3 regions of the Cytobacillus sp. Bva_UNVM-123 genome follow, and region 1 is predicted to be linked to each of the others. Evidence: riboswitches for the same ligand, from Rfam matches in the RefSeq annotation. Region 1 holds a riboswitch; each other region holds the start of a gene.
What was found. Region 1 has a riboswitch for glycine ahead of lpdA (dihydrolipoyl dehydrogenase). Riboswitches for the same ligand answer to the same signal wherever they lie in the genome.

Region 1 (10,928 bases):
GATGAGTACTGCAAGCCAATCATATTATTCTTATAATCTCTTATAAAAATTGGAGAAATCATAAAGAGTACACTGACTAAAATTGTAATCGCAATAGATTTGCTAATCGTTCGGAAGTTGTATTCTACCGGATAGGAAGGGAAAATAGCCTTAACTGTTCCAGAATTGATAATTTCTTGAATCCTTTGCTCCTGTTTCTCATTAAGCTTACCCTCAAAGAATGAATAACCATAACGTTCGTTTACATGCTCCATATCCTCAATAATACGTTCTCTCTCAGGAATCTCCCAAAATAAATCAACACCTTCATCAAATATTACCCTTGAGGCTACTTCATCAATAGCAGAATCTGTATCTCTCATTTCTTGAAATTGTTGATAGCTGCTAATTCCTAGCTTCCTAAAATCTTGATCAGATTGAATGTATTCATCTGCCTTCGCCATTTCCCTCGCCAGAACGGCCTTAAAGTCTTCAAACTCAGCCTCATCTAATTCATGTCCATATTTCTCAACCATTTCAATTCCAATGTAATACATATCTGTAGCTGGTCTTCCGTTCGGAAAAACTGTAATATCAAAATCAATGAAAATATAATACATTAGGCCGTTTATTGCGACTAAAAGCAATAACATGACTGGATGAAAAATTTTCTTCATTTCCTGTAAAACGATATGCAAAGCTCACAGCTCCTTCAATCTCAAATTATCCTCTATTAAGCTAAATCACTTTTTCTGAAGCTTTTTGCACAATACATGACACCTAGAAGTAATACGAGCAACCAAATCGTGATTGTGATTATTTCGAAGTAAGCAGTAAATGTGAGCGCTCTTTGCATAAACCAAATAAATGAATTTAATACAAGGTTTATCGGAGTGAAATAGCCGAACAAAAACAAAATATTACTAGTGGAAAACAGTGCTTGATTTACAAAGATGACACCAAACATACAAAGAAAAGTAAAAAATACGAGATAACTATTACGGATCCACCTTGTCATAATGACGGTCATGAACGTAAAGATAACAATTAATAAATAAGCAAGTAAAACAGCTGCAGCCAAATACTCGGCAAACGATAAATTCCACCATGACATAAACCATTCTTTTCCTGCATTGAATAAACTGCTGATTGGAACATGCCAAAACTCTCGATAGGAAAACACAGTAAAATAACCTACTAAACTAATCGTCCATATCATTGTCCAATTAAGAATATTTGTGATTAACACAGCGAATAGCTTATCTACCCAAAGTGTTCTCCCTCTTTTCGAGCTGTACGAAAGTAAATAGGTTCCTCGCTCAAACTCATAATTCATAACATAGGCAGTGACTAGAACAGTCAAGATTACACTTTCGATTAGCATTGCTTTAAACAATGTTTTAAACAAAAGGAGATGTGTATCAAATACAGCCTGGGCTGGAAAGAGTTGCTTGTACTCCTTATTTTGCAACACTTCTTCATATCGATCCGTAAACTTACCATAATGACTTCTAATGAACTCTGCTGCTTTTCCATCAATTCCATACATCCAAATTTCCTTCTCGGCGATTTTAATCGGATCGTATGCCAAAAAATCCTCATCGATCTTTTGACTAGTAAAATAGTAAAATTCGAGCAAAGCGGTTTCATTAAAAAACTGTATTTCTTTTTCAGAAAATTTTTCGGGAAGATAGAAGGAGCCGTCTGTAAAAAACTCATTCATATTTTGATAAGACTTTGCTAGTACGGTAGTTGTCCCCTCATTTACCTTTTTCATCTTCGCTTCGTAATCATTTTTCATTTTTTCCAGCATTTCTTGATCAATTTCCGTTCCGTATTTAGCAGCAATTTCGTTTACATCGCGTAAATCATTTTGAATATAAGCATTTTCATAAATAAGAAAGGAATTGAAACCGATGAAGATGATAGTAAGCGCTATGATAATAGGAGATAGAAATGCTTTCCTTATTTCATACAGCAAAATCCTCATCATTCTTGTCCTACTTTTTCATCTTGATATTGATAAAGAAAGACATCTTCTAAAGCGGATTTCACTTGCTTCCATTTTGGGTCATCCATTTCGTCTGCAATAAAGCGAATATTCATTCTTCCATCTTCCTGTCTTTCAGAAAGGGATAAATACTTTTTACGAAATGGTTGAACATGTTCAAACTTCATTTCTGTTTCAAAAACCTTGCCTTCAAGCTGCTGGCAAATGGCTGAAATGCTATCTTTATAAAGCACCTGTTTATTCTTAATCATAATGATTTCATTCGCAATTGATTCAACATCTGAAACGATATGTGTGGATAAAATAACAATGCGGTCTCTTGCTAAATCAGATAGTAAATTTCTGAAACGCACACGTTCTTTCGGATCTAGTCCAGCTGTCGGCTCATCAAGAATAAGTATTTTTGGGTCATTAAGCATTGCCTGAGCAATACCAACTCGTTGGATCATCCCACCTGAAAATTTCCCCATTTTCTTTTTTATCGCATCCTCTAAAGCAACGAGCTTTAAAAGCTCAGGGATTCTTTCTTTTGCCTTTTGCTTAGATATCCCTTTCAACGCAGCTAAGTATTGTAAATATTGGTAGGGATTGTAGTTTTTATAGTAGCCAAATTGTTGAGGTAAATAGCCGATCAAATCCCGGTAACTTTCTCCCATCGTCATAATATTTTTACCTTCATATAAAATTTCGCCTTTTGTCGGATAGAGCAATGTTGTTAACATTTTAATTAAGGTTGTTTTCCCCGCACCGTTTGGAGCGAGTAACCCATAGACACCATTTGAGAATTCCAGCTGAATATTATTTAATACGGAAAAGTCTCCAAATTTCTTACTAACTCCATTCACTGTTAGCATATTCGTTTACTCCCCTTCTTTTATTTTGAATCATGAACTCTTTTAATTTTTTCACATATAGATAAGCTGATAGGCAAATAATGATTCCATACAAATACCACGGGACAGAAACAAGCATCTGATGATAAATAGATGAATCAAGAATGTGGAGTGCAGCATTAATCGCCACCCAGCCTAACAGCGCAGCAGCCTTTACTGCAAATGTTTTTAACACGGACAGCACATATAGAAACAGTAGAGAGAAAAGCAGCAGTGATGTTGTCGAAATCATAAAAGCTTGCACAAAATAGACAGAAGAAAACTTCAGTGCCAATGTGAACACCCATATCGTATTCAAGAGGAAACAAAACACACTAAATGCAAGCATGCGAAATGCCGCGATTTGATAGATGTTGTATTTACATGACATTTCAACTTCAAATGTCCCGTTTAGCTTACTTGTTATAAAAGAAAATAAGGAAAGAACAAAGTAAAGAAGCGGTGAAATAACCATAATAATGCTGTATAAACTTGTATAGTCATCAATAGTTTCTTGACCATTCATCGTAATCATATACATGATGATTGCCATCAAACATATAGCAGCCACAATCTCTTTATAATCTCTCAGAATGAAACGAATTCCGATCTGCTTGTACATATTTTTTAAAAGAGCAGAAAATGATTCTCTTTTTATCAACCCTTTTGCCACAATTACTTTTATTTCTTGTTCAATAATGTCATCACTCGGAAATTGAGTTTGGCTTTTTTCATGCATAATCATTAACCTCCTCTACCTCTTTCCTTATTAGCTTTAAACTACGATAATATTTCGTTTTTACGGTCGATTCAGGAATCTGTAATGACACAGCAATTTCTTGGAACGTATAATCCCCAAACAGCTTTAAACGCAATACTTGCTGATGAGATGTTTCCAATCCGTTTACTACTTCCATGACTGCTGCAAATTCTTCCTTTTGCAAAAGCATTTTCGTAAAATCCTTATTCTCTCCTATTTCCCTATCATCAAGTTCATCTGAAAGAATACGAAATTTGTAAGACCGAGAACGAAAATAATCAACAACCTTATAAGTCGCTATTTTATAAAGCCACGTCCGAAAACTCGCTCTCTTTCCTTCGAATTGATGTAATCCTTGAAGCATATTAATGAAAATTTCTTGTGCTAAATCGAGTGACTGCTCTTCGTCAAGAGTTTGTTTATAAACATAATGATAAATTTCTCGGTAATAGTAGGACACGAGCTCATTTGCAGCCGCTTCACTTCCTTTTTTCTTTATTTGTTTAATCAGCCTTAAGTCTCGGTCCATTATTCACCACTCATTTCCAGTCATCAAATCTGTTTTTATAAGCTTATATTTATATATTCGTTTATTTTCGATAAATAGTTTTGATTTATTGAGAAAAATTTTTACTTAAGGTGAATTATCCGTATTCCTAAGAAAAATACAAATTAAAACATAATAGACAAAACAAGTGATAACGGTTATCTTTATCACTCAATAGCTAAAAATTGACATATTTATGAAGTAGCAGGAAAAACGTTGATATAACTGCTTTTCAAAATCCCCTTTCATAAAAACTCCTTTTTTTTAAACCACTTGTTCATAAGTACGCCATATCTTTTTTACATGAATGTGAACTTTATCACATGCTTATTTCACACTTCCTTCGTAAATGGTACATTTTAAGTGTAGTAATTATCTTATTTTTTATTTTGAAAGGATGGGGTTTTATGTTTAACAAATTATTGCGTGAAAACAACATTGTCGCTGGAATTTTAACTGTTATTCGTATTTATTTAGGTTGGCATTGGCTTACAGCAGGTTGGGGGAAAATCACAGGTGGATTTGACGCAGGTGGATTTTTAGCAGGTGCAGTTGCAAACCCTGTTGCAAAAGGAGAAGCATTAGTATATCCGACATATGTTAAGTTTTTAGAATCTTTTGCTGTACCTAACGCTGAAGTATTCAACTTTCTTATTCCTTGGGGAGAATTCTTAGTAGGACTTGGTTTAATTCTAGGATGTTTAACAACTTACGCAGCTTTCTTCGCAATGGTTATGAACTTCTCTTTCTTATTTGCAGGTACAGTATCTAGTAACCCATTTGATATTATGCTAGCAATCTTCATCGCTGTTTCTGGTTATAATGCTGGTAAATTCGGTCTTGACCGCTATGTAACACCTTATTTAAGAAAATTATTCAATAAAGGAAAAGATAAAGGCCAAATTGTTTCAGCATAGATAGACAGATAAAATGAACCTTATGTAAAGAGGGGTGTTCCAAAAGTATAACTTTTAGGAGCCCCTCTTTTTTTTGTATGTTCCTATTTTTACTCTTAATCAAAAACTAAATTTGTTATAGTAACATGCAAATATGAAGTTTAATATGAGAAAAACAGCATTAACAATGCATTTTTTTCTTTTCAGTTTAACTTGCTTTTTCCTCGATACTTGCTTCATCCTTCCCTTTCGATAAAAACCATCCTCCTAAAGCAAGGAGAATCAGAACAGCATAGAACGTCATTTTCCATGCAGGCGATTCTGCAAAGCCTGTTGGTAAAATAGATAAAGCCTCATGAGATAATGTGTAAACTAATAATTTTACGCCGACCCAGCCAACGATAAGAAATGCAGCAACCTCTAGGCCAGGCTTTTTGTGTAATAATCGAACGAAAAAGTTAGCTGCAAAGCGCATAATGATTAATCCGATAAAGCCTCCAGCAAAAATCACAAGAAATTTTCCTCCATCAAGCCCGCCAATTTTCGGTAAGCCTGAGCTCGGCAATGCCATCGCTAAGGCAACTGCAGCTAGAATCGAATCGACCGCAAATGCGATATCAGCCATTTCCACTTTGAAAACAGTCATCCAGAAGCCTGATTTTTTCTTCTCTTCTTGTTGTTTTGCTGCATCTTCTCCCTTTTTCACCAATACTTTTCTAAAAATATGATTAAAGGCGATAAACAAAAGATAAAGAGCACCTATTGCTTGCACTTGCCAAATATCTACAAGGTATGAAATCGCAAACAAGGAGCCAAAACGGAAAATAAAGGCGCCAGCAAGACCATAAAACAAGGCTTTTCTACGTTCCTTTTCAGGAAGATGCTTGACCATAATTGCTAAAACGAGTGCATTATCTGCTGCTAAAAGTCCTTCTAATCCAACTAAGAGTAATAATACCCAGCCATATTCTAATAAAATTGAAAGTTCCATATCGTGTTATCCTCCATTCGTTTCATTGCCGTTTTAGTCTAACCTTCCATTGCTTGCCTTTATGCTCCGCCTAAGAACATCCCCTCCTTAAATTCAAAAAGACCTTTACCACTTGTTGGTAAAGGTCTAAAAAACAAATAAAGACCTCTACCTTCTTAGGTAAAGGTCTTGCTAACAACGTTATGTTGCCAACAAAGCCGAGAGATTGCACTCCGAAATGACGACTTTGTTGTTAAAGCTACTCCCCTTTAGGAGAACTATTCAACTATTTATATTTATATCATAATCGATAGCCCTAATCATTGTCAAAAGAAATTTTCTTTATTTTGCTTTAAGTATTCTGTCATCAATCCGCTTCTCAATTTTTTTTAACTGCGCACTATCCTGCATTATTTCTTCTTTATTTTTCTTAATTAAAGCGGATAACGTTAATCTTCTTCTCTTCATTGATAACCTCTCCCTTTGCTCTTTATTTTTCAAAAACCATATTCAACTATTCAAACACGATGGTCTTATTTCCATGAACAATTACTCTGTCTTCGATATGCCATGCAACCGCATCAGCAAGAACCATTCGTTCAATATGCTTACCAGCTGTCTTCAAATCATCAGCCGTATAGCGATGATTTACCCGCTGGACATCCTGTTGAATAATCGGTCCTTCATCAAGATCATTCGTTACGTAATGAGCTGTCGCCCCAATAAGCTTAACCCCTCTGTTAAATGCTCTTACATATGGATTAGCACCTACAAACGCTGGTAAAAAAGAGTGGTGAATGTTAATAATCTGATTTGGATAATGAGAAATAAAGTTAGGCGAAAGAATTTGCATATATCTGGCCAGCACGATAAAATCCACTTTTCCATCCAGTAATTCCAACACCTTTTTCTCAGCATCATGCTTCGTTTCATGTGTCAACGGAATATGAAAAAATGGGAGTCCATAGCTCTCCACTTCATCACTTAAATTTGCGTGATTGCTAATGACCACTGGAATATCTACAAGCAGCTCCTTCGATTTCCAGCGCCAGATAAGCTCTAACAAACAGTGATCCATTTTGGAAACAAAAATGGCCATTCTTTTTCTTTTCTCTGTACTGCTGAGCTGCCAATCCATCGCATGCTCATTCGCCAAAACTTGAAAATCTTGTTCAAGATTTTCAGAAGCGTGCTCAAATTCAATGCGCATAAAAAACCTTCCAGCATGAGGATCTGTCGTATGTTGATCAAAGCGGACAATATTCGCCTGATGTTCTAGTAAGAAGTTTGATACAGCTGAAATAATCCCTAGTTTTTCCGGACATGAAATTAATAAGACTGCTCTGCTTGATTGATTGTTAGTAGACATTGTCATCTCTCCGATCATGTTGTATGTTTTGCAAGGAAGAGTCTATTAAGCATGAATCGCATTCCCATCGACAGCTAAAGCTGCCTCCCCAATCGCTTCAGCTAATGTAGGATGTGGATGTATCGTTGATGCAATATCCTGCGCTGTTACACTTAAAACTTTTGCAAGTCCAGCTTCCGTAATCATGTTTGTCACATGAGGGCCAACCATATGTGCTCCAACAAGCTTATTCGTTTCCTCTTCTACAACTAGCTTCACAAAACCATCTGGTTCTCCCATAACAAGCGCCTTTCCAATTGCACGGAATGAAAATTTACCAGTCTTAACCTTTAGTCCTTGAACCTTTGCCTCATCTTCTGTCAGCCCAATACTAGCTACCTCTGGACTGCTGTAAATACATTTCGACACAAGTGTTGGATCTAGTGGAGTTGGGCTGTTTCCAGCAATATGCTCAATCGCAATCACTCCTTCATGTGAAGCAACATGAGCTAACTGCAAACCTCCAATGACATCACCAATTGCATATATGTTAGGCTCAGCAGTTTGATAATATTCATTTGTAACAATAAAACCACGATGTACATTGACAGTCGTATTCTCAAGACTAATGCCTTCAATATTTGGTGAGCGCCCAACAGATACTAATAGTTTGTCAGCTGAGAATTCTTTTTCTACTCCACGATGTTCAGCCTTAATTGACACTTGTTCCCCTTTTTCTAATGTTTCTGGAAGAACTTTAGCGCCCGTAACCATTTTTACCCCTTTTTTCTTCAATAAACGCTGTAATTCCTTTGAAATCTCTTTGTCCTCAGTTGGAATAATTTGCTCTGCATATTCAATGACCGTTACTTCTAAACCGAAATCTGCAAGCATAGACGCCCATTCAATTCCTATGACACCTCCACCGACGATAATCATTGATTTTGGCAGCTCCTCCATTTGCAGTGCCTCATCTGAAGTCATGACATATTTCCCATCTACTTCTAGTCTAGGAAGTGTCCTTGGTCTTGAACCTGTTGCAATGATAATATTTTTTGGATTGAGAATAACTTCATTCTCTCCATCATTTAACTGAACGGAGACATTCCTCGATTCTAAAATCCTGCCTTTTCCTTCATAAACATCAATTTTTCCTTTTTTCAATAAATGTTGGATTCCTCTAAATAAACGATCCGTTATTTCTTCTTTTCGAGCCTGAACTTTTGAAAAGTCAATACCTACTTCTGGTACGATGACTCCAAATACATCCGCTTTTTTTGTTGACGCATATACTTCGGCACTACGTAATAATGCTTTGCTCGGAATACACCCTGTATGAAGACACGTCCCACCTAGCTTCCCCTTTTCTACAACAGCCACTGACAATCCTAATTGGGATCCGCGAATAGCTGCAACATAACCACCTGTTCCCCCACCAATAATGACAACATCGTATTCTTTACCCAACTTCTTCTCCCCTTTGACTTTGATTCGCTCACTCTTATTTGCTATTTGCATCCCCTTTTCGCAAAATATCCAATTTTATATGTAAAAACCTTCACAAATTCTCGTATGTAATCATGATAAAGCTGTAGGCTATCATTTTTTCCACACAAAAAAGGACAGAAAGGGATCGCTAAATAATTACCCTTCTCTGTCCTTTTACCTGAGAGTTTACCCATATTTGATGTGGGAGCCCCTTTGGTGACGTGTAATTTAACACGCGCTCTCCAGAGATGCGTCCTTTTGTGGTTCTGTCTACCTGAGAGATTAGTCCCAAGGGTCTCTTTTTGGAACTTGCTCCTTCGGTGGCTGTTACACTTGCTCTCTCCCACAAAAGTCATCCGCCAATATAATTTTCACTAAATTTAGAATAATACTATAATTAATTAAAGTCAAGTAAAATAGCAGGAGCTAAGAAGGTTTTACTTTCATTTGAATCGTATAGCCTTTCCATCCCCTCACCCTACTTATATGAAGAATAGACTACTATTGCATATAGTTGTCCATTCCTAGAAATTGATGCTGAAACATACACATTCTAATAGCGTTATGATATTCACCATCCACAAAAAACTCATCAATTAATTCACCTTCGAAATGAAATCCAAGTTTTTGATAAATATGGATGGCTTTTTCATTATTTTTATCTACAATTAAATACAATTTATATAGATTTAATATGGAGAAAGCATAGTTCATTGCTAAACGAGTAGCATACTTTGCATAGCCATGTCCTTGATGCCTCGGATCAATAATAATTTGGAATTCTGCCCTCCGATGAATATAATCAATCTCCACTAATTCAACGAGCCCGACCATCTCACCAGTTTTCTCCACGATGAAACGCCGTTCTCCTTGATCATGTATATGCTTATCATATAGATCCTGCAATTCAACAAAGGCCTCATAAGGTTCCTCAAACCAATACGACATAATATTTGCGTTAATGTTGAGTTTATGGACAAACTGCAAATCTTCTCTTTCCAACGGTCTTAGCTTTACTACCTCACTCAATATGTTCAATCCTCCGAGTCATTCGCTAAATTTAATCTTTCTATTTATTATCGTGACAGAAGCTTATTTTATTCGAAAAATTGAAAAGTGAAGAACGATGTATGTATTGACGTGATTCTAAATATATATTAATATATTATCTTTGAGCGATTGCTCAACGTGGTTCGTAACCATCCCACGATAAAAAACTAAGGAGCGAATTAAATATGAAAATAAGAACACTTGTCGCCAATGGCATTTTGGCAGCATTATATATTGCTGTCACCATGTTAATCCAGCCATTTGGGTTTACGAATATCCAATTCAGGGTATCGGAAATGTTCAACCACCTCGTCGTATTTAATAAAAAATATATTTACGGCATGGTGTTAGGTGTATTTTTAGCAAATCTATTATTTTCGCCAATGCCTGCTTATGACATTATTTTTGGTGTCGGCCAAACGATTATTTCTTTACTCATCACGATTGTTTGTTGTCGCTTTATCAAAAATATTTGGCTGGGGATGGCTGTTAACACTATCGTCTTCACTTTTACGATGTTCCTTATTGCTCTTGAGCTATATCTTGTATTTGAATGGCCGTTCATGCTTACTTGGCTTACAACTGCAATTGGGGAATTTGTTGTAATGGGTGTTGGAATACCTGTCATGTATGCTTTAAATAAGCGAGTGAACTTTGATAAATTAATTGAAAAAGCTTAATTTGCTGCACATTAGAAAAACTTGGCATTCTGAGGGTACTTTCGAAGAAGGCTTAGTTTTTCTTATGCGGTGTTATTAGCAGTAATTTATTTGACTGTAATTTTACTTTAGTACGTTAATAAACTTAAACTTTCCTACTAGCTAAAAAGAGTTGGGACAACTTAAAGTCCCAACTCTTTTTTTTACTTTAATCATTACTGTTGTCCGCTGGTGACGGACAAAATAGGTGGTTTTGTCCACGAGCGGTGCCTGGCACCGGTTTAGACGGTGATAGGGGCGAAGAATTCATTGTAGAGTGCTTGAACTGCTCGTTTTTCGTCAATTTCC
Region 2 (10,928 bases), 2.2 Mb from region 1:
GGTTTATCCATCCATGAAGCACTACGTTTATTTGAAAATAATGATAAGCAGCCATTTTATAAGCAGTTAGGTGAAGAAATTAAACAAGGTTTGAAAAGAGGGGAGGGACTAGAGGAGATATTAATCACTTTTTCATTTTTCGAAAGAGAACTAACGCACATCATTAGACATGGACAGAAAAATGGAAAGCTTGATTCAGAGCTATATTTTTTTAGCAGACATTGTTTGAATCTCATTGAAGAAAAGACTGAAAAATTACTTAAAACGGTTCAACCATGCTTATATGTATTCATTGGATTTTTAATTGTTTCGATGTATCTAGCTGTATTATTACCGATGTTTCATTTATTGGAGGGATTTTAAAAATGAGAGTAGGAAATGAAAAAGGTTTTACACTTATTGAAATGATGATCGTTTTATTAGTCATTTCTGTTTTGTTAATTATTACAATTCCAAATGTTACGAAGCATAATTCAAAAATAAACAATAAAGGCTGTGAAGCTTTTGTGCAAATGGTTCAGGCACATGTTCAGGCATATGAAATTGATAAAAGAAAAAAACCAGCTTCTATTCAGGCATTAATTGATGAAGAATATTTAAATGAAGGTGAAAATACATGTCCAAATGGAGCGAAAATAACGATTTCAGCGGATGGAAGAGTATTAGCAGAAGAAGCAATGGGCGAAAAGCAGCCATAGTAAACACTCGAGAGCAGGGATATACATTAATTGAATCTCTTATTGTTTTAAGTGTTTTCCTCGTTATTGCCTCTATATCAGCTTTTTTAATAAAGCCTCAACTTCTCTTCTTGGAAAGACAACTTTTCCTAAATCAACTAAAGGCAGATTTATTTTATGCGCAGCAGTATGCCATTTCCCATCACCATGAGGTCTATGTCTCCATTGTACCTGAACAAAATATGTACTATTTAAGGGGAAGAGTAGCTGATGGATTTCTCGTAAAAAGGGAAATTCCAAAAGAGATTAAAGTTGTTTCTGGATCACAAAGTCTCAATTTTCAATTTCAACCTGACGGAAATATTAATAAATTTGGTTCTATTTATATCCTAGTGGGAAAAGAAAGATATCGGATGACATTTTTGATCGGGAGGGGCAGATTCTATGTTGAAAAAGAATAAAGGTTATTTTTTAGCTGAACTGCTCTTAACATTATCGGCTTGGCTCGTAATAGCAGGGGTCATGGTTCCTTTAATTATGAAGACAATGAATCATTCTATTGCCACAAAACAGGAAAATACAGCTGTTAAGCTACTATATGAAACCTTATTGAACGCAAAAAAAGATGGGAGAATTCCACTTTTTGAAACGGTGAGTATGGATCAAACTGATTATGAGGTCGTGTATGAACAATCTAATGGACAAGCCATAATGGAGGTTTGTGTTCAATATGAAAATGTACTTAAAAGGACAATTAAAAAATGTGAGTTTTTTTAATAATTCTGGATTTACAATGCTTGAAATGCTCTATGCATTTTCGATTTTCCTCATTATCATTGCTTTTTTTCCAATTAGCTTTACGCTTCTCTTTCACAATGAACGATTTGATGCTGCCGCGCAAAATATGGAGTGGAATGTATTTATAAATCAGCTGAAAAAGGAAATACGTTTAGCTGATGAAGTGCACGTATCAAATGGAAGGCTGCTTTTAAAGAAAAATGGACAAGATGTTCTTTATGAAAAATATCGAACGAGTATTCGTAGGAGAGTTGATTATTCGGGACATGAGGTAGTCCTCCAAAAAATCGACACCGTACAATTTGAGAAAATAAAAGATGGAGTGAGGATAACCGTGAAAAATAATTTTTCTGAAACATTTACTGCCCCAGTATACTCCTATCTTGAATTGGATAAATCCCATGATCCGTAATGAAAAAGGGTTTACCTATCCACTTACGTTTTGCGTGATTCTTCTTTTTTCTGTTTTATTAACAGTGTATATAGAACAATTTTTAGCTGAGAAACGGTTATATAGAGAAGCTGAGACCGTTTTTAAACAAGAGTATTATTTCTTATGCTCTGTCATTCATGTGGAAAACGAAATGCAGCAGCTAGATGAGAATGCTCTACCGACTGGAAATCTCATATTCACGGATGGGGAGGTTGAATATGGAGTTGAAAAACTTACTGATAATCAATTTAAAGTTTCATTTAATTTACGAATGGAGGATTTACCAATCGTATTAGGTTTCGGCTATTATGACAAAGAAGTAGGGAAGATGATAAAATGGATTGAAAAAAACTAAACAGGGGAAATGATATGAAATCGATCTTTTTAATCGGATTTATGGGAGCTGGAAAAACGACAATTGGGAAAGAATTAGGGGAATATTTAGCATTCCCAGTTTTGGATATGGATGCAGAAATTGAATTACAAGAGGAAAAAAGTATTAACACCATTTTTGAGCAGGATGGTGAAGCGTATTTTCGTATGCTGGAAACAAAAATGCTTCAAAACCTTCACAGTGAAAATACGATCATTACCACTGGGGGAGGAGTTGTGACAAGAGAAGAAAATCGGAAGCTCCTCAAAGAAAAAGGCAATGTGTTTTTCCTGTTTGCTACTCCTGAAGAAATATTGATGAGACTTGAACAAGATGAATCTCGCCCATTATTAAAAGGTGATAAAGAGCAAAAAATTAAAAAGCTATATGAAGAGAGAATGACGTTTTATCAGGAAACGGCTGACTACGTTATTGATACATCAGGAAAAGAAGTTGTCGACATCGTTAGAGAAATCGTACATTGTTTAAAACTTTCCTAGCAGGGCATACTTTAAGTTGAAACAGCATTGTGGGGAATGAGGTGTAATCATTGAATACAAATGATTATGTTAAATATATTACACAAACGGTTATCAAATATATTGACCAGCCAAAGGAAGAGCGAAAACGGCAACATATCGAGAAAAAGGAAATGAAAGAACCCTTTCTGTTAAAATGGTTTGGGATTCTTCCATATATTTTTTACGATCAAGTTAAAAGGAAGTACAGAAAGAAGAGACCTATATAAAGTAGGAATTAAATATTTTCAAGCTAAGCTGCTTTGCTAAGCTCCTTCGGAACAGATTGTTTGTTCCGAAGGAGTTTAGCTTTTTTATTTTTAATAAGAAAGCATAAAATTTTTGAAGTTGGATGAATGTCTAGCCCCAGCGCTTGACCAAGGCACTTACCCTTTTCTTATTAAATAGCCAAATCTGTTAAATAAAATAATCCACCATTGACAATTGAAATTGAAATTTTGGGTTCATACTGCTCTTTCAATGCGGCTTTTTCAATCTCATAAACTTCTCCTTTTTCGTCCAGCTCTTCATAAAAATGTTCAAGCAGTGTTAAATCTTTATCCCATCTTGCTCTTGCAGCCTCTGCCCAAGAATGATCCTCTAACTCAAGCTGCTCTTTAAGAAATTTCTCCACTCTTAACATCCCGCTTTTTGGCATGATGAGAGGCGAGATGGTAAAGGAGTAATCTGGAATTTTTCGAGTAAGCTTTAATTCTAGTAGCTTATCATGAAAGTTTTCAATCATTTGCCCATTAATTAGTTGTAAACCGATTGATTTAAGTACATCTCGCTTTCTGTCACTTTGATAAGAAATGCGGATATTCATCCCAAGCCATGGTTTTAACGAGGTTTGCGTGACAGGAGAGCGCTGCTGCTCTTCATATAAGCGAATAAAACCGGCAAGCTTTCGTGTTGAAGCGAAAATTTGGTGCAATCTAGGGGAGCCGAAGTGAATAATTTCTCCTTTTAAGTCTTTTGGAGCTAAATTAGGCTCTGTAATGAGCGTAAGGCTCATTGGATTTGGAGTGCCACCAGTTTTCTCTAAATAATGCCAATAAAACGGGCGATTCATCAGTTCTTTATCTAAGTCAATCGTTAATTCTACCGATAGAAATCCTGGACCATTATGGATGATTGTACAGCCATTTGCTTGAAAGTATCGTTCGAGAAAATTATGAATTTCCTGTTGCTGCATTCATCTCACCTTCCCTTAGCTCTTCAGCAAATTGAATCATGGCCGTTAAATTGTCCATCTTAATTTTCATTTCGCCTTCAGAACTGGAATTACCGAAAATATCAACTAAATAGTCTTCAAAATTTCCGAAATCAAGTTTTGTTAGAATATCATCTAAATCACCTATTACTTTTTCAAAAAGATGAATTTTCTCGTATAGTAATTTTAAAATATGCTCTTCAACAGTATCTTTAGTGGCAAAGTTAAAAATATGCACATCCTTTTCTTGACCAAGGCGATGAATACGACCAATTCTTTGTTCCAGCCTCATTGGATTCCATGGCAGATCAAAATTAATAATATGATTGCAAAATTGCAAGTTAATCCCTTCGCCACCAGCTTCAGTTGCAATCAGAACTTGGGCATTCTTCTGGAACAACTCTCTCATCCAATCTTTTTTTCCTCTTTTAAAACCACCTCGAAAAGGAACAGATGTAATATTATGCTGTTTCAGAAACCATTGCAAATACATTTGTGTAGCACGATATTCGGTGAAAATAATCACTTTATCATTAATTTGTTTAATTAGTTCAAGTGCTTTCACGGCTTTTGAATTTTTTTGTACGGTTTCGATGATTGCCATTAAATCATGGATTTTTTTTTCGAATTGTTTCGTTGGATTTTCTTTTCGAGCGAGCATATTTTTTAATGTAAAAAAAACAGCTTCTCTACTGCTGCATGCCTCCCTCTGAAGGGTCATGATTGAAAATGAACTTGAGCTTTGCCAATTTTCATCTCCACGCAGGCTTAAAATAGCGGTATATAATGCTCGTTCCTCAGGGGAAAAATCGATTGGAATCGTTTCGACCGTCCGTTTTTTCCATTGGATGCCTGTATCCTCTCGACGATTTCGAATCATTACTTTATTCACAAGTGCTTTTAAACGCTCATCATCATTTAAGCTTCGTGAATCCTTGTGATATTTCTCGTAGAAAACGGATTCACTCCCTAAATGACCGGGCTTTAGGAGAGAGACTAAATTGAAAATCTCGCTAATCCGATTTTGAATAGGTGTTGCAGTTAATAATAAGCAAAATTTCTTTTTTAAGTTTTGAACGAACTCATAGTTTTTCGTTTTATTATTTTTCAGTTTATGTGCCTCATCAATAATAATTAAATCATAGTCTTGTTTATAAATAATATCGCGATGGGGATTGCGTTTAGCTGTATCGATTGAAGATATGACGACATCACATTGATCCCAAACATAGCTTTTTCGCTGTATGACCGCAGGGATGAAGAATTTCGTGTTTAGCTCAAAGGCCCATTGTGTAACGAGTGAAGCGGGTACAAGTATCAATACTTTTTTTACAAGTCCGCGAATCATATACTCTTTTAAGATCAATCCAGCTTCAATCGTTTTTCCTAATCCGACTTCATCAGCGAGAATTGCCTTTCCATTCATGTTTTCGACAACTTGCTTTGCCACTTCCAATTGATGTGGCAAAGGCGTAAGTCCTGATAAATGCTTTGGGGCTTGTAATCCCTCAAATTCAGGAATGATCGTATGACTTTCTGCCTCCATTGTTAACTTATAAAGTTCCCAACATCCCCAAGGCCCATCCTCCTCTGTCCGTTTTAAAAAATCGTTTTGCCAGAGGGACTCAAATTTGATCTGTACAGGCATGAAAACAACTCCTTGCTCAAAAGCAATTCTAATGGTAGGATTAGAATAGCTTTGAAAGTTTTGAAATTTGCCACATTCATTTGTTTATCGTTTAACGATAATGATTTTCCATTTTGTTTTACCAGCAGGGCTTATGTAACAATCTGTTTTGGAAACTAGTTGATTATGTAGTCCTATTAAATGCTATTTTTTCTTAGTATGAACCAACTTGGAAAATTTTATAAATGCGGATGATGACAAGGGGAGAGACTACTTATGTAGCGCCGAAGGAGCAAGCAATGAAATTGTGAATCTCTCAGGCAAAAGAACTCTTGTTTGACGTAGCTCTGGAGAGTGCTCTTTTTTTCTGAAAGTGTGAATTTTGAAGCTTGATAAGCTTGTGAGCTTCAAATGATCGATTCTATTCAAAAAGGGGCCACCAAAGGGGAAAGCCGTTTAACGGTAAACTTTCAGGTGCAAGGACAGAGATCTTCTCATTTTTAGAGGGGGTTTTCTGTCCTTTTCTTATGAAGAGCTCCTTTCTATTGGCGAATTTCTAAGCTTTACAAAGGATAAAAGGGGGATGAGTAAATGTCACAGTTAAAACGTACACCATTGTTTGATGTATATAAAGACCATGGTGCGAAAACGATTGACTTTGGGGGCTGGGATCTGCCTGTTCAGTTTTCAAGCATTAAAGAGGAACATGAAGCAGTTCGCACGAAAGCTGGATTATTTGATGTGTCTCACATGGGTGAGATTGTTGTAAAGGGGCCAGACAGCTTTCAATATCTTCAAAAAATGATGACGAATGACATCTCAAAATTAAAAGAATTCGGTGTCCTGTATACGGCTATGAGTTATGAAAATGGCGGAACAGTAGATGATTTGCTCGTCTATAAGTATGCAGATGATCATTATTTATTAGTTGTAAATGCTTCAAATATTGAAAAAGACTATAAATGGCTAAGTGACCATCTTGAAGGCGATGTACAAATTGAAAATATTTCTGATAAAACAGCTCAAGTTGCCATCCAAGGTCCATTAGCTGAGCGGGTGCTTCAAAAGCTGGCTAGTGAAACAAACTTAGCAAATATCGGATTTTTTAAATTCCAAAATGATGTAGATTTAAATGGTAGAAAGGCACTCGTGTCTAGAACTGGCTACACAGGTGAAGACGGCTTTGAAATTTATTGTGGTAACGAGGACATTGTTTCCATTTGGAAGGATATTTTAGAAGCTGGGCAAGAGGAAGGAGTCATTCCATGTGGTTTAGGTGCTCGTGATACGCTCCGATTTGAAGCAAATCTTGTCCTTTATGGCCAAGAAATTTCTCAAGATATTACACCGTTAGAAGCGGGTATTGGCTTTGCGGTTAAAGTAAATAAAGATGCTAACTTTATCGGAAAAGAAGTATTGTTAAGCCAAAAAGAAAATGGTTTAAATCGAAAGATAGCTGGTATTGAAATGATTGATCGTGGAATTCCTCGTCATGGCTATCCTGTTTTCATAGGTGAAGAGAAGATCGGAGAAGTGACAACAGGTACACAATCACCAACATTGAAGAAAAATATTGGATTAGCTCTATTGAATACGAAATATACAAATATTGGAAATGAAGTGGAAGTAGAAATTCGTGGAAAGCGCCTAAAAGCAATTGTGGCACCTACACCTTTCTATAAAAGAGAAAAATAATAAAAGGGGGAGATTATATGATGAAACATCGTTATTTACCGCTGACTGAGTCAGATAAGAAAGAGATGCTCGATGTTATCGGTGTGAACTCAGTTGATGAGTTATTCAATGATATTCCTGAACGAGTAAGGTTTAAAGGCGAATACAATATTAAACCAGCAGCAACAGAATCTGCGCTAATGAAAGAATTAGCTGGATTGGCTCAAAAAAATGCAGATTTAAAAAACAACACTTCTTTTTTAGGAGCAGGTGTTTATGATCATTATATGCCAGTCATAGTCGATCATGTTCTATCCCGTTCAGAGTTTTATACAGCATATACACCATATCAGCCTGAAGTTTCCCAAGGGGAGCTACAAGCCATTTTTGAATTTCAAACGATGGTTTGTGAGCTGACAGGTATGGAAGTTGCGAATGCTTCTATGTATGATGGCGGCACCGCTTTAGCCGAAGCTGCCATGTTAAGTGCAGGACATACTCGCCGCAAAAAGGTGTTAATATCAACTACAGTTCATCCTGAGTCTAAGGAAGTTTTGAAAACTTATGCGAAGGGTCAATACATTGAAGTTGTTGAAATTCCTCAAAAAGAAGGAGTTACAGATGTTGAGGCTCTTAAAGAATTGATTAATGAAGATGTTGCTGCGGTTATTGTACAATATCCGAACTTCTTAGGTAGAATCGAGCCATTAAAAGAGCTTGAGGAAATCATTCATGCACATAAATCCATGTTTGTTGTTTCAAGTAATCCACTTGCACTAGGTGCACTAACACCACCAGGGAAATTTGGAGCGGATGTAGTCGTTGGTGATGTACAAGTATTTGGCATTCCAACTGCATTTGGTGGACCACATTGCGGGTATTTTGCTGTAACAAATAAATTAGTACGAAAAGTACCGGGTCGTCTTATTGGTCAAACGGTTGATGAGGAAGGCCGCCGTGGCTTCGTTTTAACATTGCAAGCTCGTGAGCAGCATATTCGTAGAGAAAAAGCGACTTCTAATATTTGTTCAAACCAAGCCCTTACGGCTTTAGCTGCATCTGTCGCAATGACAGCATTAGGTAAAAAAGGTGTCAAGGAAATGGCGCTTGCGAATTTTCAAAAAGCGAATTATGCGAAAAAACAATTCAAAGAAAACGGGTTTGAGATTGTCTTTGATGGCCATTCTTTCAATGAATTTGTTGTAAAATTAAATGCCCCTGTTAAAGAAGTAAATGTAAAGCTTCTTGAAAAAGGAATCATTGGTGGTTATGATTTAGGCCGAGATTATTCCGATTTAAAAAATCATATGCTCGTTGCCGTTACAGAATTAAGAACGAAGGAAGAAATCGATACATTTGTTAAAGAAATGGGGGAGTACCATGCATAAGGACGATCAAGCACTCATTTTTGAATTAAGCAAACCTGGTCGCATTGGGTTTAGTCTCCCGGAAATGGATGTTCCGGAAACTGATATTAATGAGCTAATTCCAGAGGGATATTTCAGAGTGGAAGAACCAGAGCTTCCAGAAGTTTCTGAGCTAGATATTATGCGTCATTACACTGCACTTTCTAAACGTAATATTGGTATTGACTCAGTCTTCTATCCATTAGGTTCATGTACAATGAAATATAATCCGAAGATTAATGAAAATGTAGCGCGTTATAATGGATTTGCTCACTTGCATCCTTTGCAAGATGAAAGCAGTGTTCAAGGTGCATTAGAACTTATGTATGACCTGCAACAGCATTTAATTGAAATTACTGGTATGGATGAAGTGACCCTTCAGCCTGCAGCAGGCTCGCATGGAGAATGGACAGCCTTAATGATGGTCCGTGCTTTCCATGAAGCAAACGGTGATTTTAACCGGACAAAGGTCATCATTCCTGACTCAGCACATGGTACGAACCCTGCTTCAGCAACAGTAGCGGGCTTTGAAACCGTTACGGTTAAATCGACTAAAGATGGCCTTGTTGACATTGAGGATTTACGTCGTGTTGTTGGTGAAGATACAGCAGCACTAATGTTGACAAACCCAAATACAATCGGTTTATTCGAAGAACATATTCTTGAAATGGCTGAAATTGTTCATGGTGTAGGTGGAAAACTGTATTATGATGGAGCGAACTTAAATGCAATTATGTCTAAAGTTCGTCCAGGAGATATGGGATTTGACCTTGTTCACCTGAATCTTCATAAAACATTTACTGGCCCACACGGCGGAGGCGGACCAGGCTCAGGTCCTGTTGGTGTAAAGGCAGATTTTATTCCTTATCTTCCAAAACCAGTCATCACGAAACAAGGCGATAAATATGTATTTGATTATGACCGTCCACAATCCATTGGACGTGTTAAGCCATATTACGGAAACTTCGGGATCAATGTTCGTGCCTATACGTATATTCGTTCAATGGGACCAGACGGCTTAAAAGCTGTAACTGAATATGCAGTATTAAATGCAAATTATATGATGAGAAGATTGCAGCATGCCTATGACCTTCCATTTGATAGACATTGTAAGCATGAATTCGTATTAAGTGGAAATCGTCAAAAGAAACTCGGCGTACGTGCTCTTGATATCGCTAAACGTCTCATAGACTTCGGCTATCATCCACCAACAATCTACTTCCCATTGATTGTGGAAGAGTGTATGATGATTGAACCGACTGAGACAGAATCGAAAGAAACGCTCGATGCGTTTATCGATGCTATGCTTCAAATTGCGAAGGAAGCAGAAGAGAATCCAGAAATCATTCAAGAAGCACCACATAATACAGTTGTTGGTCGTCTTGATGAAACACTTGCTGCTCGTAAGCCGATTCTTCGCTATCAAAAACAATAATCTTATTACCTCCCTAAAAGGGAGTTCAATAAGACTTAAAAATAAAGCTGGAGAAGAAAAAGATTTCATTTTCTTCTCCAGCTTTTATTTACTTATAAGCTTTTAAATGATCTAGCAAGGTTGGAAAATTTATCGGAATTTCAATCGAAGTTTGATAAAGGGTAAAATCGAAATCCCCCAACTCTTTTAATAATAATGTAACCGTAAAGCAAAACCATCTATTGGTTTAACATGATCATTTTTGCTATTTTGTTTTCACTTTTCCAGTCCATTTTTTAAAGCCGCCTTGGAGTTGTGAAAGGTCTTTATAGCCTCTGCGATATAAAAATTGTGCTGCTCTCCCACTTCTCATACCGCTTTGACAATATAAATAAACGGGTTTGTCGGGACGAAGCTCTTTCATTCGCATTTTCATTTGTGAAAGTGGAATATTTCTCGCTCCGAGAATATGACCGTTGTCAAACTCATTTTGTTCGCGAACATCGATTAATTGGGCTTTACGGTAACCCTCGCGAAATTGTTCTTCTGTTAGTGTTTTAACGATTTTTCGCTGATATAGCCAAGTTACAATCGTATAAACAAGAAATGCCCCGATAATAATTAACAGGAAATAAAGTGTATCCAATATGTCTTTCTCCTTTCACGCTTTACTACGCCTACTCTATTATATAAGCCTTCAATCATATGAGTAAAGTAGAACCGTTGAAAATCTTCTTTTTCCTTGATAAATGACTTTAGAAAAGGAGACCTCTTTGAAAAATTTTGCTACAATTA
Region 3 (10,928 bases), 1.2 Mb from region 1:
AGTCCTCTCTTAATGTACAGCAAATGCAGCCGTTTTGAAGCTCAACTAATTTCTCTTCCGTCCGAGAGAAGCCGCCTTGTTTAATCATAGATGCATCAATATTGACCTCGCTCATATCATTGACAATCACTGCAATTTTTTTATTCTCACGATTTGATAATACATGATTTAGTAATGTTGTTTTTCCTGAGCCTAAGTATCCACTTAAAACGGTAACGGGTAATTTGGTTAACATGTATTCACCTCAATTCATTAAACGTAATCATTACGATTTAAAAAGTATACTACGATACAAATAAGATGAATTTATATCGAAACTTTATTAGGAGGTATTAATTCGTTTAAGTTAAGTACATTTGATATAAAACGTAATGATTACGATTTATATTGTAGTACATTTTTTTTTAGAAAGCAAGAGAGGGTGTTTAATCAGTAAGTGTTCTGAAGGATAGTGAGTTCGAGCTACACTTGTTAAGTTTAGAAGTACGTGGATAGTTGCTAATCGTAATTTTAGTCGAATAAAAGTTTTTTCACCTACAAAGATACATTAAAATGGGCGACTGAATTTCAGTCGCCTAAAAAGAATTGTTAAAATATAAAAATAATGACTTATAATGAGCCAAGTGAACCTAATGAAGCAACGCCTATCCAAAATAATAATTTTAATCCAATCGAAACAGCACCTAAAATAATGGACGCAATAGACATCCCTCTTTTTACTGTGCTCTTCATTCCAATCGCACCAAAAATGATTGCTAATATTCCTAGAATATAAGGAATGAAAGGAATTAGATTTAATACAACACCAATTATACCTAAAACTAATCCAGCAACCGCTAATCCATTACCTTCTGCTTTTTGTACGATTACTGTTTGAGTTTGTTCATTATTCATTTTATTCACCCCTTTCCAAATTTGGTAGTTATATATATTTATAGGATATATTTACCACTATATTATAATTTAGAATTATTATTGGATTCTGTCAACAATTTTCGGGGTATTTTGACATATTATACATACAATTAATATTTTTAATGGGAGCGAAATAATAATGTTTTTTTAAAGGGATTTTCTGGTTGAACGTTCCCAATGTATTTGGTAAGATAAAGGAAATAAAATGGCTATGTGTGACTGGCGAAAACGGATAACCGTAAGGGAGCACATAGTGTCGTTGAGCCGATCGCCTGGGCAGAGGTAAGGGAATGATCCCTTGCCTCTTTATGCTATAAGGAGGAGATTTCACTTACCAAAAACTAAATATTGTAAATGCGACGATTGTTATGGGTGACACTATAGCAGGAGCAGCTTCTGGAGAGGGTGCAGAGATCTGCAGCGCCGAAGGGTTCAAAATCTCAGGCAAAAGGACAGAAGAATAACAAATACCATGTTCATTTGTTATTTTTGACGTCTGAAGGGATTGGAGACCACCAATCTCTTTTTTTATTAGATTATTAAAATTCATGGATAATAAAGAGGAGAAAATAACATGAACACAACGACTTTAAATAAAATAAAAACAATTAAAACGTTAAACAATATTGCAGAAAGCGGGTTAAATGTTTTCGGTAAGAATGATTATACACTCGATCATGAGAGCGATAACCCTGATGCGATCGTTGTTCGCAGCTTTAACATGCATGCAATGGAATTAGGTACTCAATTAAAGGCGATAGCACGGGCAGGAGTGGGTGTTAATAATATTCCAGTCGATACATGCACAGAAAGAGGAATAGTGGTTTTCAATACGCCTGGTGCCAATGCAAATGCAGTAAAGGAGCTTGTTTTAACTTCCTTAATGGCCTCATCTCGTAATCTTTTTGCTGGAGTAAGCTGGGTAAGGTCATTAGAAGGGGAAGGAGCCGAAATTTCTAAGCTCGTGGAAGCAGGGAAAAAACAATTTGTCGGAAAAGAAATTAAGGGAAAAACATTAGGTGTAATTGGTCTAGGTGCGATCGGTGCACTCGTCGCAAATGATGCGCTTGATTTAGATATGGAGGTAATTGGGTTTGACCCATTTATATCAGTTGATACAGCATGGAATTTATCCCGCAACATCCAGCGGGCAATGACGATCGATCAACTGTTTGCTAGAGCTGATTATATTACTGTACATGTACCGCTAACAGATGACACGAGGGGAATGTTTAATGCTGATGCCTTTAGTATTATGAAGCCTGACACTTATATTTTGAATTTTTCTCGCGGTGAGCTTGTCAATGAAGAGGATATGGCGAAGGCCCTTGAAAATGGGAAAATTGGCAAGTATATTACAGACTTCCCAAATGACACTGTATTGAAAATGAAAAATGTTGTTCCAATCCCACATCTTGGTGCGTCTACCGTAGAATCTGAGGAGAACTGTGCTATTATGGCAAGTCGTCAAGTGAAGGAATTTTTGGAAACTGGAAATATAAAAAACTCAGTGAACTTTCCTAACGCCTCTTTACCTTATACAGGAAAGTGTCGAATCACTGCTTTTCATCAAAACATACCAAATATGGTCGGCAAGATTACACTAGCTATCTCCAACTACCATTTAAATATTGCAGACATGATTAATAGGAGTCGAGGAGACTATGCTTATACGATTATTGATTTAGATGAAAAAATAAACGGCGATGTTATTCCTAGTTTAATGGAGAAAATCAATGACACTGAAGGCATGGTAACTGTACGGATTATTTAAAATTTATTTTTTTAGTTAAATCAATCCCCCACTCATTTCAAAGTAGCAAAATGGGTGGGGGATTTTTTGTGGGAAGGGCAAACCAGAGCAGGAAAGCAGTACGTCGATCAACTTAAACATTTCAATTTTTGGCGGCATCGATTATTCGTCTTTACTTTTTCCAACTAATAAGGTGACTTGTGCCAAAAAATTTATCCCTTGACAAATAGAAAGGAGGGCGTTACGATTGCGTGGAGAATTAAATAACCTCGTTAGGTGAGGCTCCTATGCAAACATAGGCCACTGCCCAGAAATATCGAAAGATGCCCATGGGTAGAACAGGAATTGCCGGATTAAGGCTTTTCATAATGTGGCTAAGAGTGAATGGATCACTCTTTACGGTGTATAGTGCTAAAACTCGACTAGGGGGAAATGTGAAAATACGAGTGCTTTTTTGTGTGCGTTCATTTAGACCCTCTAGGTATCCTGGAGGGTCTTTTAATTTTTTCTCAAGAAAGGAGGGGGTTAGGATGGATAGTCCCAGTATAACCGATTGTGATAGTAATTTTGTAAAACTTAAATCTGTTTCAATCAAGCAGATGAGGAGGACATTTCGATGTTTAAAATTTATCAAAGCGATGACAAAGGGCTGCTTCAAGAACAGTCTGAGATCTATCAGGGCTGCTGGATACATCTCACTGAACCATCAGAAGAAGAGATACAGTATATCGCAAGCCGCCATGGAATACCGGATGACTTTATCCGCGACTCCCTTGATTCTGATGAACGCTCCCGTATTAAAAAGAATGAAAATGGTTTAATGCTTATTATCAATGTACCGTTAGAAGTAGAAATTGGTGGAACTGAACCATTCCGTACAGTTCCAATCGGTATCATTCAAACGAACAATGTAATTGTTTCCATATGTCGGATTAATCATCCAATTTTACAGGAATTTAGTAAGCAATTTGTAAAGCCGATTTTTACAAATAGGAAAACATATTTAACTTTACAGATATTGCTTGTATCTGCGCATTATTATTTACATTCGTTAGATGATCTTAATCAAAAAATCATCGAAGCGGAAAAGAAGATACAAAAATCTATAAATAATCGTGAAGTGTATACTCTATTCAATATAAAAAAGAGTCTTGTTTTTTTTACAAAGGCACTTAAAGTCAATCGTATGATGATGCAGAAGCTTTCAAGAATGATAAATTTCGAAATGGATGAAGAAGTGGAAAAGCTAATGCAAGCTGCCATTATCGAAATGCAGCAAGCTCTTGATACATCTGAAATCTACAACGAAAATTTAGGGAATATGATGGATGCCTATTCGGCTGCGATTGAAATTAACTTAAGTGCTGTCGTGAAGGTATTAACAGCTTTAACAGTTATTTTTACGTTCCCGTTAGTAATAGCAAGTATATATGGGATGAACATCCCGTTGCCAGAACAGAATGGGGAGTACATCCTTGCCGTTCTTATGTCATTCTCAGCAATAATCATTTTAGCGACGGGCTGGATATTTTACAAAAAACGTCTATTTTAGACGGGGAAGCGAGGAAAACAAATGCTTACAATTTTTCAAAGTGGTCAATCTAACCGATTACAAACGGTATCCCATTTTGCCCATAATACGATACTCTATCTCGTAGACCCGACAGATGTCGAGATTTCTATAGTTTCGAATAAACTTAATATTCCAAAGGCCTTCTTCCATGAATCATTAGACATTCATGAAAGACCAAGGATTGAAAAAACCAATTCATCATCGCTTATCATTCTAAATGCCCCCATTGCGATGGATGAAGAACGGTTGTATGAAGCTGTGCCTTATCGAACACTGCCATTTGGAATCATTCATGTGGAAAATCATTTAGTGATTGTCGCTAAAGAAGACATTCCATTAATAAACGATGTAATTTCAGGGAAGCATGATTCTTTTCAAACCCATATGAAGACACGGGCGACATTATTGCTCTTTGAGGCAGTTGCACAGTCGTATCTCAATTTTCTCAAAACGATAACGGCACAAATCAGCCGCTTACAGGAAGAATTGAAAAAATCACATAATAATCGCGAGTTATTTGGATTGATTCACATTAATAAAAGTCTCGTTTACTTTTCAACATCTTTGCGTGCTATGCGCAATGTTTTTCGGCATCTTTCTAAAGGGAAAACTATTAATCTATTTGAGGAAGATGCGCAAATGCTTCACAGTGCATTAGTTGATCTTGAACAAGCTGCGGAAGTGACGGAAATGCGCAGCCTCAGTTTAAGTGGTTTGATGGATGCGTACGCTTGTATAATTCATAATAATCTCAACGGTGTTTTGAAAATCCTAACGACGCTTACAATCGTACTAATGATCCCGACAATGATTGCAAGTATTTTCTCAATGAACGTCCCCTTGCCTTATGAACAAGAACCATTCATGTTTATAGTAGTGATGGGGTTAATGGCTGCAATCAGTGGGGGTCTTATCTATGTATTTTATAAAACAAAATTTTTGCGATTTTAATAGACTGATGGCAGTAAACAAGAAAGGATGTGTGTTAACATGCTCGTTATTTATAAAAGTACATTAGAAGGAAAAATGGAGATGCAAGCAAATATTACTCATAACAGTTGGCTTCATCTTGTTAAGCCAACAGCAAATGAAATTGACTATGTAGTTGAAGAGCTTGCCATCCCAAGGGATTTTATAATTGATTCACTTGATCATGAAGAACGGCCGCGTATTGAGCAACGCGATGGGGCGATCATGATGGTCATTCATATCCCTTTTGATCGTGAAGATATTGAGAGTTCTCGTCAAGACGTGAAATATCGGACAATTCCCATGGGCATTATTCATACGAAAGATCATATGCTAACCATTTGCGGTGAAGAAGTACCTTTTTTGGTGGATTTTTTTAACAGCGAGATGAATGATTCCGCTACGCATATGAAAACGCGAAATACGTTAAATATATTAAATACAACTGCTCGTGCTTACATTCATTCTTCGGCAACGATTGAGCGTGAGATCGGATGGGCAGAGGCGGAGCTTGCTAAGTCATATCGTAATCGTGAGATGTATACACTTCTTAACTTGAATGAAAGTCTCATCTATATGGTAACCTCTTTGAAACAGATGAAATTTACGATGAAAAAAATCTTGCACGGGGACTATATTAAACGATATGAAGCGGATGCAGATGTTTTAGACGATGTACTTATCGAGTTAGAGCAAGCATATGAAGTAACGGAAATCAACCAGGCCAATTTAAATAATGTTATGGATGCATATGGAAATATGATCCAAAATAACGTAAACCAGGTACTTAAATTACTTGCGGCATTTACGATCATTTTGTCAGTACCAATGCTAATTGCTAGTATTTACGGGATGAATGTACCGATTCCATTCCAAGATAAGCCAAACGCATTTTTATTCGTAATTGTCGTTACGGTCGCTCTAATGGGTCTGTCTACTTTTGTTTTTTTCAAAAAACAATATTTTGCCCGATCATTTTTATAGACAGAGAAATAAAAGGGGGATTTCCACAAATGAAAATTCCCCTTTTTTTCTTAAAGTTCATTTATTTCGTATAGTTATCGAAATACCCTTGAATAAAGATAATCGGTGTTCCTTTATCACCACTACCAGAAGTTAAATCAGATAGCGAACCGATAAGGTCAGTAAGCTTTCTTGGTGTTGTTCCTTGTGCTTCCATCGAGCCGACAAGATCTGCTTCTTTATTATTAATAAATTCAGCAATCGCTTGTTTAAGCTCTTCACCTTTTAAGTTGGCAAAATTATTATCAGCAAGATATTTTAATTTTACTTCATTCGGCGTACCGTCAAGACCTGATGTGTAAGCAGGTGATACAACAGGGTCAGCAAGCTCCCAAATCTTACCGACAGGGTCTTTAAATGCGCCGTCTCCATAAACCATAACCTCAACATTTTTACCTGTTTTGTCTTTAAGCATTTGCTGAATTTTATCAACGATTGGCTGGCAATTGCGTGGGAAAAGCTTCACACTATCTTCAGTTGCTTTATTAGAACCGAGTAGCCCATATGCTTCATTACAGCCGCTTCCATCAATCGATTCTGCTAAAATATTATCAAGGCTATAAATTTTTTCGCCGCCATTTGCTTTTAAAATTCGCTTCGTTCTAAATCTCGTATGAATATCGCATGTAAGTACATTTTTCGTGTAGTCTAGAATCGTTTTTGGATTATTGGAGAAAATAACCTCACATTCAACCCCATATTCTTCTACTAACGATTTATAATAATCGATATAATCAACACCCGTAAAAGTATGCTTATTATAGCCAAAAAGATCGCGGAATTGTTTTTCTGATAGTACATCTGTCCAAGGATTAACGCCTTTTTCATCAAGCTCATCAATATCGACTAAGTGGTTGCCTACTTCGTCTGATGGATAGCTAAGCATAAGAACAATTTTCTTAGCTCCTTTTGCAATCCCACGAAGGCAGATAGCAAATCGATTTCGGCTTAAAATCGGGAAAATGACGCCAATTGTCTCATCGCCGAATTTTGCTTTGACATCTTGAGCAATATGATCAATTGTCGCATAATTTCCTTGCGCACGTGCAACAATCGATTCTGTTACAGTAACGATATCTTTATCATGAATATGAAAGCCCTCAACTTCAGATGCCTTTAACACACTATCAACTACGATTTCTTCAATATTGTCACCTTGATTGATAATTGGGCAACGAAGACCTCTAACAACAGTTCCAACGACTCTTTCCAATATAATCGCTCCTTAAACTAATCAAGTTAATTTTGATCACTACTTGTACTATACCTCGATTTAATGATATAAGTAAAATTAATATATCTAATGGTGGATATAAGAGGTGTTTATATGGTTAGCAAATTAGATTTATATAAAATTTTTTGTGTAGTGGGGAAAAATAAAAGCTTTTCCAAAGCAGCGAAAGAGCTGTATATGACACAGCCTGCTGTCAGTCAAGCAATCATGCAATTGGAAAAAGAATTAGATACGCGCCTATTTAATCGGACACCAAAAGGGGTGTCTCTAACAGATGAAGGTCATCTTCTTTTTGAATATGCCCAATCAGCTATTAAATTAATAGATGTTGGGGAAGAAAAGATTTTAGAATTTAAGAATTTAACAGCAGGAGAATTAAAGATTGGTGTAGGAGATACGATTTCCCGACATTATTTATTACCCTATTTAGAAATTTTCCATAATCGATATCCGAATATTAAGTTTAAGATTGAAAATGGAACAACCTTCGAGCTCTGTGCTCTTTTGAAGTCTGGGGAGGTCGATATTGCTATTTGCAACCTTCCAATCGAAGATTCCACGTTAGAAGTAAGACCTTGCTTTACTATACAAGATACATTTGTGTATGGTGATAAGTTTAGAAAGGTTTTAGCGAAACCGATAAAGCTGCAAAAGCTCGTTAAACTTCCATTAATCTTCTTTGAGCCGAAATCAAATTCTCGGAAATATGTGGAGGATTATTTTTTATCGAAAGGGATTCAAATTTCACCCGAATTTGAATTAGGCTCTCATGATTTATTATTGGAATTTGCGAGAATTAATTTAGGGATCGCCTGTGTGACGAGAGAATTCTCACTCGATTATTTGAATAAAGGACTATTGTATGAAGCAAAGCTGATCGAAGAAATACCGAAGAGAAGTATAGGTGTCTGTTTTTTAAAAAGCGTACCCTTGTCACAGGCTTCAATGAAATTCGTTGAGATTATTGGAAATAATAAATAACCACGATTGATGTTTTATTAAATGTATTTATCTTAAAAAGAGCTGCTTGCTAAACGTCTAATTCTAAACAAGATGAATTAGACGTTTATTTTAAGCAGCTCATTGTAATCAATCAATCTTAATATACTTTGTCTCCATTAAAGATTGAGTTTTTAACGATGACATAATCGACATTACGGATGGATTCTAATTTTCTGCCACCAGCATAGGAAATGGAAGATTGGAGATCTTGCTCCATTTCAATTAACGTATCTTTTAACGAACCTTTGAATTCGACAAACATTTTTTTGCCTTCGACATTTTTCTTTTCGCCCTTTTGAAACTCTGATGCTGAGCCGAAATATTCTTTGTACAGCTTGCCGTCTTTTTCAATCGTTTCGCCTGGAGACTCTTCGTGTCCGGCAAATAAAGAGCCGATCATAACCATAGACGCACCGAAGCGCACGGATTTCGCGATATCACCATGAGTGCGAATGCCTCCATCAGCAATAATTGGCTTGCTTGCTGCTCTTGCACACCAACGTAGAGCAGCTAATTGCCAGCCACCAGTTCCGAAACCTGTTTTAATCTTTGTAATACATACTTTACCTGGTCCAATTCCAACCTTTGTTGCATCGGCACCGGCATTTTCTAATTCTCGTACTGCTTCAGGAGTTCCTACATTTCCTGCGATCACAAAGCTATTAGGTACATGTGTTTTAATATGCTTAATCATCTCGATAACGGCATTGGAATGTCCGTGTGCAATATCGATTGTAATGTACTCTGGCGTTAGATTTTCTTTTGATAATTGTTCAATAAAGCTATATTCCTCACTCTTAACCCCAACACTAATCGAGGCGATTAATCCACGTGCATGCATATCTTTAATAAACGAGATTCGTTTCTCTGGCTCAAATCGGTGCATAATGTAGAAGTAGCCATTTTCCGCTAAATAAAGAGCAATTTTTTCATCTATAATTGTCTGCATATTTGCAGGAACAACTGGCAACTTAAATGTATGACCACCTAATGTTACACTTGTATCACATTCTGAACGACTAGTAACGATGCATTTTGCAGGAATTAATTGTATATCTTCATAATCAAATACGTTTTCCATAGATTCCACCCCTAAATACGAATATTGAAGTTTAACTAAATTAAAACGTTCGTACATTTGGTATTTTACATTATTTTATCAGTATGTCAAAGGTTATTATGATTTATGTTAGAAAAACTTGGCGTTCCTTTCCTACCAGCTAAAAAAAGAGTTGCCCAATTAATGAGGACAACTCCTTTTTGAATCATATTTTTTGCTTATATCGCAACGGCTGACATTCCTACTTCTATTAGCTTTAAATTTTTACCATTCCCTCGGCTCGTAGTGTAAATCGGTAAATAATTGGTTGCGCTCTTTCTTCGTTAAATCTCTCCATTGGCCAATGGGTAAATTACCTAAATGAATATTCATAATTCGTGTGCGCTGCAATCTGAGAACTTGGTATCCAAGAGCAGAACACATCCGTCGAATTTGGCGGTTTAAGCCTTGCCTTAAAATGATTTGAAAAACATATTTTGATAGCTGAGTAACTTCACAAGGCAATGTTTTTGTATCTAATATTTCTACCCCTGCTGCCATCTTTTTGAGGAATTCTTGGGTGATAGGCTTGTCTACTGTAACAATATATTCCTTTTCATGCTTATTTTCAACACGTAAAATTTTATTGACAATATCTCCATCATTCGTCAGGAGAATTAAGCCATCTGAGTCTTTATCCAGCCGCCCAATATGAAAAATTCTTAATGGATGGTTGACGAAATCAACAATATTGCCTTTTACATGCTTTTCAGTTGTACTTGTAATGCCTACTGGTTTATTTAAAGCGATATACACATGATTTTTTTCCATCCGAATCGGGCTTCCGTTTACGAGAACTTCATCCCCTGGCTCCACTTGATCACCGATTTTGGCGAGCTTGCCATTAATCGTAACTTGGCCTTCACTAATTAATTTATCTGCTCCGCGCCTAGAAGCCTTTCCAGACTCACTAATAAATTTATTTATTCGCATGTTTTCGACATCCTTAATGGAGAATTATATGTTTTAGAATACCTTAAACATGAGTTTGTTTTCAAGGAAGATAGCTGAGGAAACAAGATCAGCCACAACGAAAATAATCATAATTGGCTAAGTATTTTGATCAACATTATGACGGAAAAATTCAAGATTTAGTAACATTTTTGAGTATTCAAATTGGTTTAATTCACACAATAGTGTATGATACATAGTATATAAAATAATGTATGACATACAGTATGGAGAAGTAGGAAGTGATTGAATGGATGCCTTACTAAGTTCATTATCGACAGAGCTGAGAAGAGGTACGCTCACATTAGCTGTATTAAGTCAGCTGCGCACACCGCAATATGGCTATTCACTTGTTCAGTTACTTGAAAAAAGTGATATTGCTATTGATCAGAGTACTTTATATCCATTG

Region 2: another riboswitch for glycine. It lies ahead of gcvT (glycine cleavage system aminomethyltransferase GcvT); the one in region 1 lies ahead of lpdA (dihydrolipoyl dehydrogenase).
Region 3: another riboswitch for glycine. It lies ahead of KDN24_RS25800 (phosphoglycerate dehydrogenase); the one in region 1 lies ahead of lpdA (dihydrolipoyl dehydrogenase).

Annotation. Positions count from the first base shown of each region.
Region 1 is NZ_CM177772.1:1,129,382-1,140,309, reverse strand. Features, by position in the region: gene KDN24_RS05500 (hypothetical protein) at 1-677, opposite strand, end outside; gene KDN24_RS05495 (hypothetical protein) at 713-1,972, opposite strand; gene KDN24_RS05490 (ABC transporter ATP-binding protein) at 1,969-2,844, opposite strand; gene KDN24_RS05485 (hypothetical protein) at 2,822-3,601, opposite strand; gene KDN24_RS05480 (RNA polymerase sigma factor) at 3,594-4,151, opposite strand; gene KDN24_RS05475 (DoxX family protein) at 4,577-5,086, shown strand; gene KDN24_RS05470 (MeeY/MeeF family manganese export membrane protein) at 5,274-6,056, opposite strand; gene KDN24_RS05465 (FbpB family small basic protein) at 6,378-6,503, opposite strand; gene purU (formyltetrahydrofolate deformylase) at 6,550-7,404, opposite strand; gene lpdA (dihydrolipoyl dehydrogenase) at 7,450-8,850, opposite strand; glycine riboswitch at 9,123-9,227, opposite strand; gene speG (spermidine N1-acetyltransferase) at 9,373-9,900, opposite strand; PreQ1 riboswitch class I at 10,054-10,098, shown strand; gene KDN24_RS05445 (QueT transporter family protein) at 10,107-10,601, shown strand; gene KDN24_RS05440 (aspartate kinase) at 10,862-10,928, opposite strand, start outside.
Region 2 is NZ_CM177772.1:3,338,151-3,349,078, reverse strand. Features, by position in the region: gene comGB (competence type IV pilus assembly protein ComGB) at 1-363, shown strand, start outside; gene comGC (competence type IV pilus major pilin ComGC) at 366-698, shown strand; gene comGD (competence type IV pilus minor pilin ComGD) at 617-1,138, shown strand; gene KDN24_RS17190 (phosphatase) at 1,122-1,454, shown strand; gene comGF (competence type IV pilus minor pilin ComGF) at 1,408-1,887, shown strand; gene comGG (competence type IV pilus minor pilin ComGG) at 1,877-2,263, shown strand; gene KDN24_RS17175 (shikimate kinase) at 2,278-2,781, shown strand; gene KDN24_RS17170 (YqzE family protein) at 2,832-3,029, shown strand; gene KDN24_RS17165 (YqhG family protein) at 3,200-3,994, opposite strand; gene KDN24_RS17160 (DEAD/DEAH box helicase) at 3,972-5,660, opposite strand; glycine riboswitch at 5,891-5,981, shown strand; gene gcvT (glycine cleavage system aminomethyltransferase GcvT) at 6,231-7,334, shown strand; gene gcvPA (aminomethyl-transferring glycine dehydrogenase subunit GcvPA) at 7,355-8,701, shown strand; gene gcvPB (aminomethyl-transferring glycine dehydrogenase subunit GcvPB) at 8,694-10,154, shown strand; gene KDN24_RS17140 (rhodanese-like domain-containing protein) at 10,399-10,779, opposite strand.
Region 3 is NZ_CM177772.1:5,087,086-5,098,013, reverse strand. Features, by position in the region: gene KDN24_RS25810 (GTP-binding protein) at 1-235, opposite strand, end outside; gene KDN24_RS25805 (DUF4190 domain-containing protein) at 610-894, opposite strand; ZMP/ZTP riboswitch at 1,121-1,200, shown strand; glycine riboswitch at 1,302-1,381, shown strand; gene KDN24_RS25800 (phosphoglycerate dehydrogenase) at 1,490-2,689, shown strand; M-box (ykoK) riboswitch at 2,930-3,104, shown strand; gene KDN24_RS25795 (magnesium transporter CorA family protein) at 3,285-4,220, shown strand; gene KDN24_RS25790 (magnesium transporter CorA family protein) at 4,242-5,192, shown strand; gene KDN24_RS25785 (magnesium transporter CorA family protein) at 5,232-6,194, shown strand; gene KDN24_RS25780 (coenzyme F420-0:L-glutamate ligase) at 6,256-7,446, opposite strand; gene KDN24_RS25775 (LysR family transcriptional regulator) at 7,561-8,448, shown strand; gene guaC (GMP reductase) at 8,567-9,550, opposite strand; gene rluF (23S rRNA pseudouridine(2604) synthase RluF) at 9,794-10,501, opposite strand; gene KDN24_RS25760 (PadR family transcriptional regulator) at 10,770-10,928, shown strand, end outside.